DNA from 4 places in the Devosia neptuniae genome. Region 3 is predicted to be linked to each of the others. Evidence: predicted binding sites of a transcription regulator. Region 3 holds the regulator's gene; each other region holds the start of a gene.
The links. Region 3 encodes LexA, which represses DNA repair genes until DNA is damaged. Its sites were predicted from a motif close to TGTTCNNNNTGTGTTCNG; they were not measured.
Positions count from the first base shown of each region.

Region 1: the regulator LexA is predicted to act here: its motif matches at 1,790-1,807, upstream of N8A98_RS16105 (DUF5680 domain-containing protein).
Region 2: the regulator LexA is predicted to act here: its motif matches at 1,939-1,956, upstream of N8A98_RS09235 (YifB family Mg chelatase-like AAA ATPase).
Region 4: the regulator LexA is predicted to act here: its motif matches at 2,534-2,551, upstream of dnaE (DNA polymerase III subunit alpha).

Region 1 is NZ_CP104965.1:2,707,833-2,712,030, reverse strand. It holds gene N8A98_RS16120 (ATP-dependent helicase) at 1-597, shown strand, start outside; gene N8A98_RS16115 (heavy metal-binding domain-containing protein) at 697-1,014, shown strand; gene N8A98_RS16110 (putative quinol monooxygenase) at 1,011-1,301, opposite strand; gene N8A98_RS16105 (DUF5680 domain-containing protein) at 1,319-1,780, opposite strand; gene N8A98_RS16100 (50S ribosomal protein L11 methyltransferase) at 1,883-2,767, shown strand; gene N8A98_RS16095 (hypothetical protein) at 2,913-3,044, opposite strand; gene N8A98_RS16090 (aminopeptidase P family protein) at 3,249-4,198, shown strand, end outside.
Region 2 is NZ_CP104965.1:1,333,377-1,337,574, reverse strand. It holds gene N8A98_RS09250 (MarC family protein) at 1-499, shown strand, start outside; gene N8A98_RS09245 (hypothetical protein) at 779-901, opposite strand; gene N8A98_RS09240 (glycoside hydrolase family 25 protein) at 988-1,827, opposite strand; gene N8A98_RS09235 (YifB family Mg chelatase-like AAA ATPase) at 2,011-3,534, shown strand; gene N8A98_RS09230 (NUDIX domain-containing protein) at 3,531-3,986, shown strand.
Region 3 is NZ_CP104965.1:3,568,372-3,572,569, forward strand. It holds gene moaC (cyclic pyranopterin monophosphate synthase MoaC) at 1-35, shown strand, start outside; gene N8A98_RS20275 (molybdopterin molybdotransferase MoeA) at 32-1,234, shown strand; gene lexA (transcriptional repressor LexA) at 1,343-2,056, shown strand; gene N8A98_RS20285 (YybH family protein) at 2,059-2,436, shown strand; gene N8A98_RS20290 (IlvD/Edd family dehydratase) at 2,486-4,198, opposite strand, start outside.
Region 4 is NZ_CP104965.1:3,219,124-3,223,321, forward strand. It holds gene N8A98_RS18670 (YoaK family protein) at 1-171, opposite strand, end outside; gene N8A98_RS18675 (hypothetical protein) at 195-686, opposite strand; sul1 at 801-858, shown strand; gene N8A98_RS18680 (SulP family inorganic anion transporter) at 916-2,397, shown strand; gene dnaE (DNA polymerase III subunit alpha) at 2,763-4,198, shown strand, end outside.

The sequences.
Region 1 (4,198 bases), 860 kb from region 3:
AAGGGTCTGGAATTCAACACGGTTTTCCTGCCCGGCTGGGAGGAAGGTACCTTCCCCAGCCAGCGCTCGATGGACGAAAGCGGCCGCGCCGGGCTCGAGGAAGAGCGACGCCTCGCCTATGTCGGCATCACCCGTGGCCGCAAGCGCGTGCGTATCTCTGCCGCCCAGAACCGCCGCATCCATGGCCTGTGGCAATCGGCCATCCCCTCGCGCTTTCTCGATGAATTGCCCGCCGATGTCGTCGAGGTGACCGATACCGGCTCCTCCTATGGCGGCTACGGCTATGGCGGAGGCGCTACCAGCCGCTTCAACAAGGCCGACCCGTTTGAAAGCGTCTACGAAACCCCCGGCTGGCAACGCGCTCGCGCCCAACAGGCCAGCCGCAAGGGCAGCGGCCCGATGACCATTGACGGCGACCTCGTCGCCCGCTCGGTCGACCTGGGCAACGACAAATCCGCCTTCAGCTTCGGCGAACGCGTCTTCCACCTCAAATTCGGCTATGGCGCCATCGCCGGGATCGAGGGGAACAAACTGACCATCGACTTCGAACAAACCGGCCGCAAAAAGGTGCTGGACAGCTTTATCAAGAAGGGGTGAGGCACTCGCTCCTTTTGGCCAAGCCGTCCTCTGCCTTCTCGTCCCAATTGTGCTCTGCTACAACTTCGAGCGCACCCCAGGTTAATAGGTAACCGAGCAATGATCGTCAGCACCACGCCCACGCTGGAAGGCCGCCAGATCCGCGAATATTTGGGCATCGTTACTGGCGAAGTCATTGTCGGCGCCAATATCTTCAAGGATCTGTTCGCCGGCATCCGCGATATCGTGGGCGGCCGCGCCGGCGCCTATGAATCCACGCTGCGCGATGCCCGCCGCCAGGCCTTTAGCGAATTGGAATCCGAGGCCAAGCGCCTGGGCGCCGATGCGGTGGTTGGTGTCGATATCGATTACGAAGTCGTCGGCCAGGGCGGCTCCATGCTGATGGTGTCGGTCTCGGGCACCGCCGTCAGGTTCTAGAGCCCGATCCCGCCCAGCGGTTCAGTCGCGTAGTACTCCCCAAAGCCGGCAATGATCGGCTTGGCCTTAGCTATGGTCGCCTGCACATGCGGCAGCTGTAGCGAGGCGCCATGGCTGTGCTTGCTGTCCCACACTTCGGTGATCCAGATGCCGTCTTCGCTCGCCGGGTCACGGGCGATCACATAGCTGATGCAACCGGGCATGGCGTCATTGCCCTCCAGCATGATCGCCAGCAATTCCTCGCGCTTGCCCGGCGCCGCCAGCATTTTGCCGATCAGACCATACATTTGCTCTTCTCCTCCCGCTAAGGCTTGATCAGCCCGCCGCTATAGCGCAGCCCATAGGCCCTTGTTCCCGCGCAATAAATTGCTTCTTCGCCGGAGAACATATCGACCCCGCCTTCGGACTTATCCACGTATTCCCCGTGCGGCCCCGCCCAGCGGAAACCGTCGAGAAAGCGCCCCTCGGCATACATGGCGGACAGTGCGAGTTTGATAGTCTCCCCTGCCCGTTGCGCATCGATCAGGTTTGCCCGCAGGATGAAGCCATGATAATTCATGGCCCAGACCGGCTCGGCATCAAGCCAGATGGTTTCCTGCCCCAGAAAATCGGTGCCGCCGAAATAGCTGTCGCGATAGCGCCATGACCCTTGCGACCAGACCAGATCATGCGAACCCTGCCGGCTCGACGCGGATTTTTCGCCGCCGCCGATGTAACAGGCCTGTTTGGCAGCCACCACGACTGCATTGAGCGCATTCAAATCCATTTTCACCCCTCGAACAAATCATGAACAATTACCGTGTATTCGTCAAGGAAATCGTGGCGCATTGACTTGTTTCGGCCGCTGCCGCAACAAGGGGCCGATCAAATGAAAGCCCTGCCCATGTCCGTCGACCAGCTCTCCGCTCCGCTCACCAAAGAACAGGCCTATGCCCTGGTCGATGCCGTGATGGAGCGGGACGACCTGGCCTTGACCGCCTCGGCGCATGAGAATGAAGAGACGGGCGAATGGTTCTTCGAGGCCACGTGCGATAGCCCGCCCGATCTTGAATCATTTTCTGAACTTGCCCGGCAAACCCTTGGTGGGGCAGTCGATTTTTCCGTTTCGCCAATCGATCCCGAGATCAATTGGGTGGCCAAATCGCTGGAGGGTCTGGCCCCGGTGATCGCGGGCGGCTTCTATGTTTATGGCAGCCATGAAACTGGCCCCATTCCGGGCGGGCTGACGCCAATGCGGATCGACGCGGCGCAGGCTTTTGGCACCGGGCACCATGAGACGACCACGGGGTGTCTCGAGGCCATCGATAAGGTGCTCAAGCGCCGCCGGCCGCGGGTGTTGCTCGACGTTGGTACGGGTACAGGCGTGCTGGCAATTGCATTGGCCAAGCGGCTGCGGCTGCCGGTTATTGCCAGCGATATCGACCCTATTGCGGTGACGACCACCATTGAAAATGCTCAACAAAATGGCGTTGGCAAGTTCATCATCGGCATCGAAGCGACGGGCCTGACCAATCCGACCATTGCGGGCAATGCGCCTTATGACTTGATCGTCGCCAATATTCTGGCGGGGCCGCTGACGGCTCTGGCACCGGCCATGGGGCGGGTTGCCGGGCGCGGCGCGACGATCATTCTGTCGGGAATTTTGCAGCATCAGGCGCGGGGCGTGATCAATGCCTATCAGCGCCAGGGCATGATCCTGACCGAAAAGCTGCAGCGCAAGGACTGGACCACGCTCATCCTCGAAATGCGCTGACACAGTCACCGCATCGCACCTTCTGATGCTAGCAGACTGTTAGCATCGAGAGCAGCATTTGGCCGTTTAGGTGCACCAGAAAAGCAAAATCCCCGAACTCGCGTCCGGGGATCAATCAGATCGTCAGCAGTAAACTGCAGCGGCCTTACGGGCGCTTTGTGAATGCGCCGATCAGCTGGTGCTGCATGCGATAGCTGACCTGACGGCTCGACTCGCGGCCACGGGCGTCGATAACGGCTCCCAGTGCCTTGCGGAAATCATTCTTGCTCTCGGTCATCTCAGTCTCCATGCATGTCGGCGATCTATTGCCGTCGACAGGAGCTTATCTAGTCCCTCCCCCCGGCTTTGGTTAGGGGGCAAACGGCAAGCCAGCCATGCCAGTTTCGCAAGCCCCGTTACCACCACGTTAATTTGCCGTTCAGACTTCGCAGCGCGCCAACCTCTGGTTAAGGTATCGCTAGAGCCGAACAGGAACGACGCCATGACCGACCAGACTTTTCCGCCAGCCATCTTCCAGAGCTTTGAGGAAAAGGCCGACCCCAAAAATGTCGCGCCCCGGCTCAAGGCGCTGCGGGCGGCCATGGCCAAGGCGGGGGTCGACGGGTTCCTGGTGCCCCGCGCCGATGCCCATCGCGGCGAATCGGTGCCGGCCAGCGAAGCACGGCTGGCCTATCTCACCGGCTTTACCGGCTCGGCCGGCATTGCCATGGTGGGGAAGAAGAAGGCGGGCCTGTTCATCGATAGCCGCTATACATTGCAGGCGCCGGCGCAGACCGACACGGCCAAGGTGAGTGTGCACGAAGTGCTGCAAGGCGGATTGCCGGTGGAGATTGGCGACTACGTGCCCAAAGGCGGCACCATTCGCTACGATCCCTGGCTGCATACGCCGGGCGAAATTCGCGACCTGCAGGCCAAGCTGGGCAAGCGGGCCAAGCTGATGCCCGGCCCCAATCTGATCGACGCAATCTGGAACGATCGGCCCGGCGCGCCGGTCAGCGCCATCGAAGTACTCGGGCACAACCGGGCCGGCAAGACCGCGCCGGACAAGATTGCCGATATTCAGGCGAGCTTGAATCAGGACGGCGCCGACGCGGCCGTGCTGACGCTGCCGGAATCGATCTGCTGGCTATTCAATATTCGCGGACGCGACGTGCCCAACACGCCCTTCGTGCTGGGCTTTGCCGTCGTGCCGCGCAAGGGCGAACCCTCGCTTTATCTGGACCCGGCCAAGATCACGCCGGAGCTGAGCAAGGCGCTTGATGGCGTGGCCAAGGTGGTGAGCAGCAAGAACCTGCCCAATGCATTGGCCAAGCTGGGCAAGGACAAGAAGGCGGTGCTGATCGATCCGGCGACAGCGCCCGAAGCCATTGCCGCGACGCTCAAGAGCGCGGGCGCGGCGCTGATCGAAAAGCGTGACCCGGTGCTGCTGCC
Region 2 (4,198 bases), 1.9 Mb from region 3:
CGTGATCATTGCCGGCATTATCCTGCTGCTGTTCGGGATATTGGGCAGCGCGATTCTTGAAGTTTTCGGCATTACCATTCCTGCGCTCCGTACCGCCGGCGGTCTGCTGCTGTTTTTGATCGCCATCGACATGGTGTTCGCCCGCCATTCGGGCGGCACCGGCACGACCGATGAGGAAGAGGTCGAAGCCCGTCAGCGCGAGGATATTGCCGTCTTCCCGCTGGCCATGCCGCTGCTGGCCGGTCCCGGCGCCATCTCGGCGGTGATCCTGCTCACCACCGGCACCAAGACCGATCTCGAATTCTGGGCCGTGCTGGTCGCCATCGTGGTGATTCTGTTCCTCGCCTGGCTGACGCTGCTGGTGGCTATCCCCATCCAGCGCCTGTTGGGGGTCACGGGTCTGGCCGTCGTGTCGCGCGTTGTCGGCATTTTGCTGGCGGCTTTGGCGGTGCAGTTCGTCTTTGACGGGGTCAAGGCCAGCGGCCTGCTCGGCGGCTAAAATTTTCGTAAAATTGCTATGTTAATCAAGTCTTAACACGGGTCTTGACCCTGCAGGAGCTGGGGCGCACCTATCCTTCAAGACCTTGAATGAGGCGGAGGGGCTTTATGCGTATCACCGCGGCAATCGTCTTGCTGATCTTTGCCATTATCGGCTCGGGCGCGGCCGGCATTGCCGCCACGCAACCATCACCACCCCAGCTCAATACGGCGCAATAAAACGAAAACGGCCGGCATGAGCCGACCGTTCGAAATATCTTAGCGCAGAAGAAACGCAGCCCTATTTCTTGGCCGCATTGCCGGTGCTGCCGGCGCCCAGACCCGTAATGGGCTTGGCCGCAGCGACCTTGTCCTTTTTGGGTTTCTTGGCTTCCTTATTGCTGCGCATTTGTCCTTTGGCCATTCAATGGTCCTCCTCATAGTCGGGCACCCGCCCGCAATTACAGGTGTGAGGCTAATCCTGCCCCAATAGGCTGGCAAGGCCTGCAATTATTTGGCGTATCCGCACCGTCCGGTCGGCAGCAGCGCGGCAATGGCCCGCGGATCGCAACCGGTCGACAGGAACGTCAGCCAATCGTTCTGGTTGCCGTAAAAGGCATTGCGGTCCACTTCCCCACGCACGCCACGCACTACCCCGGTCTGGGTCCACTGCCAGAAGGTCCAGGTGCGGTTATTGTAGCGCTCATGCGGCTCGGCAGCGGTCGAGCGCAGCCAGAACGCATTGGGGAAATATTCGCCTTCCAGAATATCGCGATGGAAATTCATGTCGGTATAGATGATCGGCAGCTTGCCGGTATGGCGCTCCATGGCGTCCAGCATGACGCGGATCTTTTCCAGCGCATCGGCCCGGCTCGGCTTGACCTTGCAGCTCGAGTGATTGTTCCATTCGAGGTCCAGCACCGGCGGCAGCGCATCGGGATCGTTGGGCACATTGGCCACAAACCACGCCGCCTGCTCGGAGGCCAGCGAACACCAGGTCATGAAATGATAGGCGCCGCGCGGCATGCCGGACTGGCGCGCCCGCTCCCAGTTCACCCGGAAATTGGGATCGACATAATCCTTGCCCTCGGTCGCCTTCATGAAGACGAAATGGATGCCGGCGCCAAAGGCGGCCTGGAAATCCACATTCTCCTGATAGCGCGCCACGTCGATCCCCTGGATCGGCATATTGCGGGCGCGGTCGACGCCCTTATGCGGGCGATTGTCGCCGGGGATGGCGCCGTACAGCCCTCCGCCGGTGGAACAGGCGGCCAGGATGAACACCACAGCTGCGGCCAGCGTGGTCTTGGCAACAGCGGAAAACGAGAAGAATGGCCGGCTGGCGGTCATTGGGCGGAACTCTATACAACAAACAAATCTGGCCTTTGATTCAACATGGCGCGGTTAATGGAGGATTAGGGTAACCAGTGTGGCAGCCCGCATGGTTAATGAGCCATATTCTGTTCGCCAAACGTTCTTGTCGGCCCATGGGAGTCCTGCTAGGCTTGCCATGGGTTTAGGGGAGCTTGAGGCATGGTTACCCGCGTTGCGACCGTGGCGTTTCAGGGCATCGAGGCCGTGCCGGTCGATGTGCAGGTGCAGATCGCGCCGGGCGTGCCGAAATTTCTCATGGTTGGGCTGCCCGACAAGGCAGTCAAGGAATCCAGCGAACGCGTCCATGCCGCGCTGATTGCCTCGGGCCTGGGCCTGCCGCCCAAGCGCATTACCATCAATCTGGCGCCGGCCGACCTGCCCAAGGAGGGCAGCCATTACGATCTGCCCATCGCGCTCGGCCTGATGGCCGCCATGGGCGCCATCCCGCAGGATGCGCTGGATGGTTTTCTGGTGCTGGGCGAACTGGGCCTTGATGGACAGTTGGCCTCGGTCAGCGGCGTGCTGCCGGCCGCCATTGCCGCGCAAAGCCGCGATCTGGGGATTATCTGTCCCGCACCCTCCGGCCCCGAAGCGGCCTGGGCGGGAGAGGGCATCGATATCATTGCTGCCGAGAGCCTCTTGGCGCTGGTCAATCATCTGACCGGCCGGCAATTGGCCGCGCGTCCGCTGCCGCGCAAATATCTGCCCAATGGCGCCCTGCCCGATCTGAGCGAAGTGCGCGGCCAGCAGGTGGCGCGGCGGGCGCTCGAAGTGGCGGCGGCGGGTGGCCATAATATGCTGATGATCGGCCCGCCCGGCGCCGGAAAATCCATGCTGGCGGCGCGCTTGCCCTCGATACTGCCGCCGCTCAACCCGCGCGAATTGCTGGATATTTCGATGATCCAGTCGATTGCCGGCGAATTGGCCGGTGGCGCCATTTCCGACCGGCGGCCGTTCCGGGCGCCCCATCATTCGGCCTCCATGGCGGCTTTGGTCGGCGGTGGGCTGCGGGTGCGGCCCGGGGAAGTGAGCCTGGCGCATAATGGCGTGCTGTTTCTCGACGAATTGCCCGAATTTGCGCCCCAGGTGCTCGATAGCCTGCGCCAGCCGCTCGAAAGCGGCGAGACGGTGATTGCCCGCGCCAATGCGCGCGTCAATTATCCAAGCCGGGTACAGCTGATCGCGGCGATGAATCCGTGCAAATGCGGCATGGCCGGCACGCCGGGCCATACCTGCAAGCGCGGCGCGGCCTGTGCCGGCGATTATCAGGCCCGGGTTTCCGGTCCATTCCTTGATCGCATCGATATCCGTATCGACGTGCCCGCCGTCACCGCCGCCGACATGATCGCCCCATCCAATGCGGGTGAAAGCTCCAATATTGTCGCCCAACGCGTCCATGCGGCGCGCGAACGGCAGCGCGAGCGGTTCCTCGAACATGGTGCGCCCGACGTTTTCACCAATGCCGCCGCCGGCCCGACGCTGATCGAAAAGCTGGTCAATCCCGACCGGGAGAGCCAGGCGCTGTTGTTGCAGGCGGCCGAGCGCTTCAATCTCTCCGCCCGCGCCTATCATCGCGTGCTCAAGGTTGCCCGCACCCTGGCAGATCTGGCCGGAGTCGATCGCGTCGCCCGGCCGCATATCGCCGAGGCGCTGAGCTATCGCGTCAATATGGGGCTGGCATGATGGCCCATCGTATTTCCGCCGGCGCGCTGGTGCTGCGCGACAATAAAATCCTGCTGGTCCGCCATTTTCGCCCCAGCATCCATGATTTCTGGGCGCCACCGGGCGGTGGCGTCGAAGGCGAAGAGGAATTGTCGGCCGCAGCCGAGCGGGAGACATTCGAGGAAACCGGCCTGCGCGTACGCGCCGGCGCCATGGCCTATATCGACGAATTGTTCGACGACAGCGAGCGCATGATCAAGTTCTGGTTCCTGGCCGATTATGTCTCGGGCGAGCTCGACATCACCGCCAATCCGGCCGCGGGGGAATCCATCTGCGAAGCGGGCTGGTTCGCCCGCGATAAGCTGCCCAAGGGGCATGTCTTTATCGGACCGGCCGATGGCCAATTCTGGGAAGACCTCAAGACCGGCTTTCCCGCGCCCATCAAACTCCCGCTACGGCGAATGCTTTTTTAGCCAGGGTCTTTCGGTTCCGGCGCTCTGAGGGAGGGTTTACTCTGAGCGCATTTCAAGAATGCGATTCGACCTGCGCCGGAATGACACCGTGGGTGGGGCGAGTCCCGGGTGAGCAATCCCGCTGAGGTGGAGTGCATGTGGGCCTTGTGCCAAACCCGCGACCCACGCCCTCGTTCCCTCCCCTCAAGGGGGAGGGAGGCGACGGGCCGCCG
Region 3 (4,198 bases):
GCGGCAAGTCCGGCGATTTTACGCGCGCGCCATGAGCCTCTTGCCCGTCGAAGACGCCATCGCCGCCATTCTCGCTCGCGTACCCGCCGTGCAGCCCGAAAGCGTCGCCCTGGCCCACGCCAATGGCCGCGTGCTAGCGAAAACCCTGTTCGCCACCCACGACCAGCCCCCGTTCAATGCCAGCGCCATGGATGGCTACGCCGTCCGCGCCGCTGACATCGTTCCCGGCCATCGGCTGACGCTGATCGGCACTTCCCAAGCCGGCGCAGGCTTTTCCGGCAGCGTCGCCGCAGGCCAATGCGTCCGCATCTTCACCGGCGCTCCGGTTCCGTCCGGAGCCGACGCCGTCATCATGCAGGAAGAGGCGACGGTAAACGGCAATCTGGTGAGCTTTGCCGAGCAGCCCAAGCCCGGCCGCAGCATCCGCTCCATTGGTAATGACTTCGCCACCGGCGATGCCCTGATCGAGGCTGGCACCCGCATGGGCCCGATGCAACTGGCCGTGGCTGCCGCCGCCAATGCCCCCAGTCTTACGGTGGCCACGCGCCCGCGCATCGCTCTGCTCGCCACAGGCGACGAGTTGGTGCTGCCTGGCTCGCCACTCGCGCCCGATCAGATCGTTGCCTCCAACAGCTTCGGTCTCGCGCCCATGTTCGCGCCCTATGCCGCGGAGGTCACCGATCATGGTATCGCCCGTGATGACCGCGCCGCCCTGCGCGCCAAGCTCGAATCAATCTTCGCCGCCGAGCCCGATATCCTGATCACCACCGGCGGCGCCAGCGTGGGAGACCACGATATCGTCCAGGAAATTCTGCTCGAACTCGGCGTGACCCTCGACTTCTGGCGCATCAACATGCGCCCGGGCAAGCCACTAATGTTCGGCACCCGCGGCAAGACGCTGATTTTCGGTCTGCCGGGCAATCCTGTCTCGGCCATGGTCACCGCCACCGTCTTCATCAAGCCGGCCTTGCGCAAATGGGTCGGCTATGTCGAACAACCCAACTGGCGCCTGCCTTTGGCTGGCCCCACGCCGCCCAATTCGGCGCGCCGCCACTTCATGCGCGCCCAGCTCGTGCACACACCCACCGGCCCCGAATTGATGCCAATCTCCCAGACCGACAGCGGCCATACCTCGTCCCTGTCAAATGCTGACATGCTGATCATCCAGCCAGAATCCGACCCCGGCGCTCATGCCGGTTCGATTGTGGAATCCATTGAGATCGACGCATTTTGACTGTCGATCCAAGAAAATCGCGATACCGGCGCTGGGGATATTGCGGAACATAACTGGAACACGTATAGTCGTTCTGCCTATGTTCCGAATCCCTGTGGAGGGCCGCCAATGCTGACGCGCAAACAACACGAGCTGCTGATGTTCATCCACGAACGGATGAAGGAAAGCGGCATCCCTCCCTCATTCGACGAAATGAAGGACGCGCTCGATCTGGCGTCCAAATCCGGCATTCACCGCCTGATCACCGCGCTGGAAGAGCGCGGCTTCATCCGCCGCCTGCCCAACCGGGCCCGCGCCCTCGAAGTGGTCAAGCTTCCCGATTCGATGAACCCTTCCCTGGGCGGCCGCAAGGCGCGCTTCGAGCCATCGGTCATCGAGGGCACACTGGGCAAGGTATCCAACCCGCCGGCGCGCCAATCTGTTGGCGACGATTACGCCCGTCCGATCTCGATCCCCGTCATGGGCCGCATCGCCGCCGGCACGCCCATCGAGGCGATCCAGACCCACTCCCACACCATCATGGTGCCCCCCGAAATGCTGGGCGCCGGCGAACACTACGCGCTGGAAGTGCGCGGCGATTCCATGATCGAGGCCGGCATCTTTGATGGCGACACGGTCCTGATCAAAAAGCAGGAATCGGCCAGCACCGGCGAGATCATTGTCGCTTTAGTCGATGATGAAGAAGCCACCCTCAAGCGCCTGCGCCGCAAGGGCAATACCGTCGCCCTCGAAGCTGCTAACCCAGCCTATGAAACCCGGATTTTCCCGCCTGACCGGGTCAAGGTCCAGGGACGCTTGGTGGGGCTGCTGCGGAAGTACTGATAGTGGATCGCGCCACGCCTGAAGCGGTGATGGCAGCTTATGCCGAGCTCATCAACCAGCATGATTTTGAGCTGCTGACATCGTTGATCGATGACGACGCGACCTTTTGGTTCAGCTCTGGCTCCTACCATGGCATGGAGTCAGTGCGAGCCGCCTTCGAGCGGACCTGGCAGCGCTTATCAGACGAAAGATATTGGCTGGAAGACGTCCGCTGGATCGCCAAGGCCGATGCGGCGGCAAGCTGCATCTATAGTTTTCATTGGCAAGCGGTCATCGAAGGGCAACTGGCGCAAGGCAGCGGCAGAGGAACGACCGTTCTCGGCAAGCGAAGAGGCGTCTGGCGCATAGCACATGAGCATTTAAGCGCCTTTCCCGAATAAAAAGGCCCGCTGGTTTAGCGGGCCTTCCTGTTTCTGAGACTTAACGTGCCTAGTGATTATCCCGCGGAATCCCATTGGTCTGGGCAATCCGCTGGTACTTTTCAGCTGGCTTCAAAATAGCGCCGTCGCCGAGCTGGCCGACGATGCCGCGCTGGATTTCCTGCCATGGGGTCTGATGCTTGGGATATTTGTACCCGCCCATCGATTCCAGATCTGCCCGGCGCGTGGCGATTTCCTCGTCGGAAATCAGGATATTGGCCGTGCCGGTATTGAGATCGATGCGTACCCGGTCGCCGGTCCGCAGGATGGCGAGATTGCCACCGGCGGCCGCTTCGGGCGATGCATTGAGGATCGAGGGCGAACCCGAAGTGCCCGACTGGCGGCCGTCGCCGATACAAGCCAGCGCATGGATGCCCTTCTTGATCAGATAATCAGGCGGCCGCATGTTGACGACTTCCGCCGCGCCCGGATAGCCGATCGGGCCGGCGCCGCGCATGAACAGCAGGGTATGTTCGTCGATTTCGAGGGAAGGATCGTCGATCCGGTGGTGGTAATCCTCCGGCCCGTCGAACACCACGGCCTTGCCCTCGAACGCGCCGGGGCTGGCCGGATTGTTGAGATAGCGGTCGCGGAATTCCGAGGAAATCACGCTGGTCTTCATGATGGCGTTGTCGAACAGATTGCCACGCAGCACCAGGAACCCGGCTTCAGCCTTGAGCGGATTGTCGAAGGAGCGGATGACCTTGTCGTCCTGGATCGTGCTGTTGCGGCAGTTCTCGCCGATCGTCTTGCCATTGACGGTCGGCGCGTTCTCACGGATCAGCCCCTGGCCCATCAACTCGTTGACCACTGCCGGCACGCCGCCGGCATGGTAGAAGTCCTCGCCCAGATATTCGCCAGCCGGCTGCATGTTGACCAGCAACGGCACCTTGTGGCCATAGGTCTGGAAATCCTGCAGTTCCAGCTCGACGCCGATATGCTTGGCGATGGCCTGGATATGGATCGGGGCATTGGTCGAACCGCCGATGGCCGAATTGACCACGATCGTATTGATGAAATTGTCTTTGGTCAGGATGTCGGAGGGTTTGAGATCCTCATGCACCATGTCCACGATGCGCTTGCCGGTGCGATAGGCCATTTCCTGGCGATCGCGATACGGCGCGGGAATCGCGGCCGAACCCGGCAATTGCATGCCCAGCGATTCCGCCAAAGAATTCATCGTGCTCGCGGTGCCCATCGTGTTGCAGAAGCCCGTCGACGGCGCCGAAGACGCAACCAGTTCGATGAACTGGGCATAATCGATCTCGCCAGCCGCCATCATCTGGCGGGCCTTCCACACAATAGTGCCCGAGCCGGTGCGCTCGCCCTTGTGCCAGCCATTGAGCATCGGCCCAACCGACAGCGCAATCGCGGGAATATTGACCGTCGCCGCGCCCATCAGCATGGCCGGAGTGGTCTTGTCGCACCCAATGGTCAGCACGACGCCATCCAGCGGATAGCCGTAAAGCACTTCGACCAGGCCCAGATAGGCCAGGTTGCGGTCGAGCCCGGCGGTCGGCCGCTTGCCGGTTTCCTGGATCGGATGCACTGGGAATTCAATGGCAATGCCGCCAGCTTCCCGAATACCTTCGCGCACGCGTTCGGCCAGCACAATGTGGTGGCGGTTGCAAGGCGAAAGATCGGACCCCGTCTGTGCGATACCAATGATCGGCTTGTCCGACTGAAGCTCTTCGCGCGACACGCCAAAGTTCATGTAACGCTC
Region 4 (4,198 bases), 350 kb from region 3:
GAGCTGCGCCACCGGCCAGCTGCCTTGCGCCAGAGCGTCACCCAACTGGGTGGTGTTGCCGCTCATGAATGAGGTGAAGTGCCCGCCGAGTTCGATAAAGCCGACGACGTCGGCAAAGCCGGCCGCCGCGGTAAGCAGCAGGCCGAGGCTGAGTTGGGGCATGGGCGTCATGGCCGAAACCGAACCCCTGTATTTCAGGCCGGTTTGCGGCTCGACCAGTAAATCAGCGCGCCAGCGGCGAGCAGCACGACCATGCCGATATGCGGGCCGATATTGATGAGATTGCCCGGTGAGCCGGCAGAGGCGAGGGCGCGGTTGACCTCGGCGAATTGAGCCGCGGCTGGGGAGAAGAACCAGCCGACGAGCACGGTGACCACGCTGGCGAGCAGGCCGGCCAAGGCCAGAATATTGCGATAGGGCGCCAGTTGGGTGACGCGACCCGAGGCCGCGGCGAGCACGAAAATCAGCAGTGCCAGCCAGGCGATCCAGCCGGCAGCGGCGAAGCCGTTAAAACTGCCGGATTGGTCGAGGCCCAGGCCCATATTGGTCGAGATGCTGACAAAGGGCAGCAGCAGGCCAAGCAGGGCCAGCACGGCGGCAGAAACGGCGAGGCCAAAGCCCGTTCCAGTGGCCAGGGTAACAAGCTGCTGCAGGGTAACTTGTGGCGTGGTGTTCGGCTCGGACATGGACTCAATCCAGTTGCTGAGGTGACACGTCTATTATCACAGAAGCGTGAGAACTGGTCGAGAGAGCCGCGTGGCTTGATTTCCGGCGGAGATCAGGACATTTATCGAGCCTTCGTCGGACTCGGGGCTTTGACCCGGGTGGCTTCTCCGGGCGCCTATCCCCCGGTCACCAACTTATCGCCTCCCGCTATTCGTGCGCTGCCGCGCGGGACGCCTGTTGGGTTTTTACATGTTTGATTTCGATCAGTACCGCCAGGAGTGGTTCGGCAATATTCGCGGCGACGTGCTGTCCGGGCTCGTCGTGGCGCTGGCGCTCGTGCCCGAGGCCATCGCCTTTTCCATCATTGCGGGGGTGGACCCCAAAGTGGGGCTCTATGCCTCGGTGGTGATAGCCATCGTCATTTCGTTTTTTGGCGGCAGGCCGGCGATGATATCAGCGGCGACCGCTGCTACTGCCGTGCTGATGGGCTCGCTGGTGCGCGAGCATGGGCTACAATATCTGTTGGCCGCAACGATCCTGGCCGGGCTGCTGCAGATCGCCGCCGGCTGGCTCAACCTGCATCGCGTGATGCGGTTCGTCTCCAAATCGGTGATGACCGGCTTCGTCAACGCTTTGGCCATTCTCATCTTCATGGCGCAATTGCCAGAGCTGATCGATGTGCCCTGGTTGACCTATCCCATGGTCGCGGCAGGGCTGGCGATCATCTATCTGTTCCCACGGCTGACGCGGGCCGTGCCGTCGCCGCTGGTGTGCATCGTGGTGTTGACGGCTCTGGCGTGGTTCTCGGGCATGAACCTGCACACGGTCGGCGATATGGGCGAGCTGCCGCGGGCTTTGCCTCAGTTGTTGATTCCGCAAGTGCCGCTAAACCTCGACACACTCATCATCATTTTGCCCTACGCCATTGGCGTCGCGGCGGTGGGGTTGCTTGAATCGTTGATGACCGCGCAGATCATCGACGAAGCGACCGACACCGGCAGCAATAAGCGGCTGGAATGCGTCGGGCAGGGCGTGGCCAATTTTGCCTCGGCATTTTTCGGTGGCATGGCCGGCTGCGCCATGATCGGCCAATCGGGCATCAATGTGCGCTCGGGCGGGCGAGGGCGGCTCTCCACTTTCCTCGCCGGAGCATACCTATTGGTGCTGATGGTGCTGCTGGGCGATCTGCTGCGCATCATTCCGATGCCGGCGCTGGTGGCCATCATGATCATGGTGTCGATCGGCACCTTCGACTGGCGCTCGATCCGCAATTTGAAAGATCATCCGCGCAGCTCGTCCTTCGTGATGCTGGCCACTGTGGCCTTTGTCGTGGGCACGCATAACCTGGCCATTGGCGTGTTGGTCGGCGTGCTGCTGTCGGGCGTGTTCTTCGCCTGGAAGATCGCACAGATATTCGCCGTGCGCCCGGAGCTGTCCGACGACGGCGCCACGCGCGTCTATCATGTCAGCGGCCAGCTGTTTTTCGCCTCGGCCGATCAGTTCATGGCTGCGTTCGATTTCAAGGAGAAAGTGACGCGCGTCATCATCGACCTGGCCCATGCCCATATCTGGGATGTTTCCAGCGTCGCCAGCATCGACAAGGCGGTGCTGAAATTCCGCAAGGCCGGCGTTGATGTGCAATTGCGCGGACTGAATCGGGCCAGCGCGACCATCGTCGACAATCTGGGTACCCATCAGCGCAATGACGCCGAGATCGTCATCGGGCACTAGCTTGGGGCAGCATGCTCATCACGCCGCCGGCTGACAACGCTGGCGGTCTCAAGGTGAACAGTCCGGCAACCTTTCCTAATGATTTGCTAACCAAATGTGCTCAATCCCCGCTGTTCCCGCTCCTCCCCCACTGGACAAGAACAAACGATGAACTTATAAGAACATTATAGCAACACGGGAGATGCAGATGCTCACTTTCATCAAGGACTTCGCCGCATTCGTCACGCTCGGGGCCTTCACCATCGGCTCGCTAACCTGGATGGATATGCTGACCCGACTCGTGTGACCTTCCCCTGTGGATTGCGGCGCCAAATGGTTTCGCCGTCCGCCATGGCCTGTCACAAAGGCAGGCTAGGAGAGCATTCATGAGCGGCCCTGGCTTCATCCACCTGCACGTCCATTCTGCCTATTCGCTGCTGGAAGGCGCGTTGCAGCTGGACACGATTCTCAAGCTGGCCAAGGCGGACCATCAGCCCGCTTTGGGCATTTCTGATACCAGTAACCTGTTCGGGGCGCTGGAATTTTCAGAAAAGGCCAGCAGCAAGGGCATTCAGCCGCTGATCGGGGTGGAGCTGCCGATCGACTTTGCCGCCAGTGAGGAGCGGGTCAGCGAACGCGGCCACGTCGCCTGGTCAGGCAAGTCCAGCGTCGTGCTGATGGCGCAGACCGAATTGGGCTTTGAAAATCTCTCCCGCCTGGTGTCGCGCGCCTATCTCGATGGCGAAGGCGGCGCGGCCACGGCGCGGCTCGATTGGCTGAGTCGGGAAGGCCTGGAAGGCCTGATCTGCCTCAGCGGCGGGCCCGAAGGGGCCATCGACATGGCCTTCGCCCAGGGGCAGGACGCCAATGCCACCCGCCGGCTGGACCGGCTGGCGGATTTGTTCGGCGATCGATTCTATATCGAATTGCAGCGCCACGGCCGCCCACAAGAGGCCGCCGTCGAGCCGCGGCTGGTGGATTACGCCTATCGCAAGGGTATTCCGCTGGTAGCGACCAATGAGCCCTTCTTCAAATCGGTCGCCGAGGCCGAGGCACACGATGCCTTGCTGGCCATTGCCGGCGGCACGGTGATTGCCCAGACCGAGCGGCGCAAGCTCAACGATCAGTATTATTTCAAGACGCGGGCCGAGATGGTCGCGCTGTTCTCGGACTTGCCCGAGACGCTGGATTCGACTGTCGAGATCGCACAGCGTATTTCCTACCGGCCGCTCAAGCGCAAGCCGATCCTGCCCAAATTCGCGGCCGCTCCTGATCTGAGCGAGGACGAGGCCGTGGCCGCCGAGGCGCAGGCCTTGCGCGAAATGGCGGTAAGCGGATTGGAGAACCGGTTCAAGACCGGGGTGATCGATCCGACCAAGACCGAACAGGAATATCGCGACCGGCTGGAGTTCGAACTCAACATCATCCAGTCGATGAAGTTTCCGGGCTACTTCCTTATCGTGGCTGATTTTATCCGCTGGGCAAAATCGCAGGGCATTCCGGTGGGGCCGGGCCGCGGCTCGGGTGCGGGCTCGCTGGTGGCCTATGCAACCACCATCACGGACCTCGATCCGCTGCGCTACAACCTGCTGTTCGAACGCTTCCTCAATCCGGAACGCGTGTCGATGCCGGACTTTGATATCGACTTCTGCCAGGACCGCCGCGAAGAGGTGATCCGCTATGTGCAGAGCAAATACGGCTTCGAACAGGTATCGCAGATCATCACCTTCGGAACGCTGCAGGCCCGCGCCGTGCTGCGCGACGTCGGGCGCGTGCTGCAAATGCCCTATGGGCAGGTGGACCGGCTGTGCAAGCTGGTGCC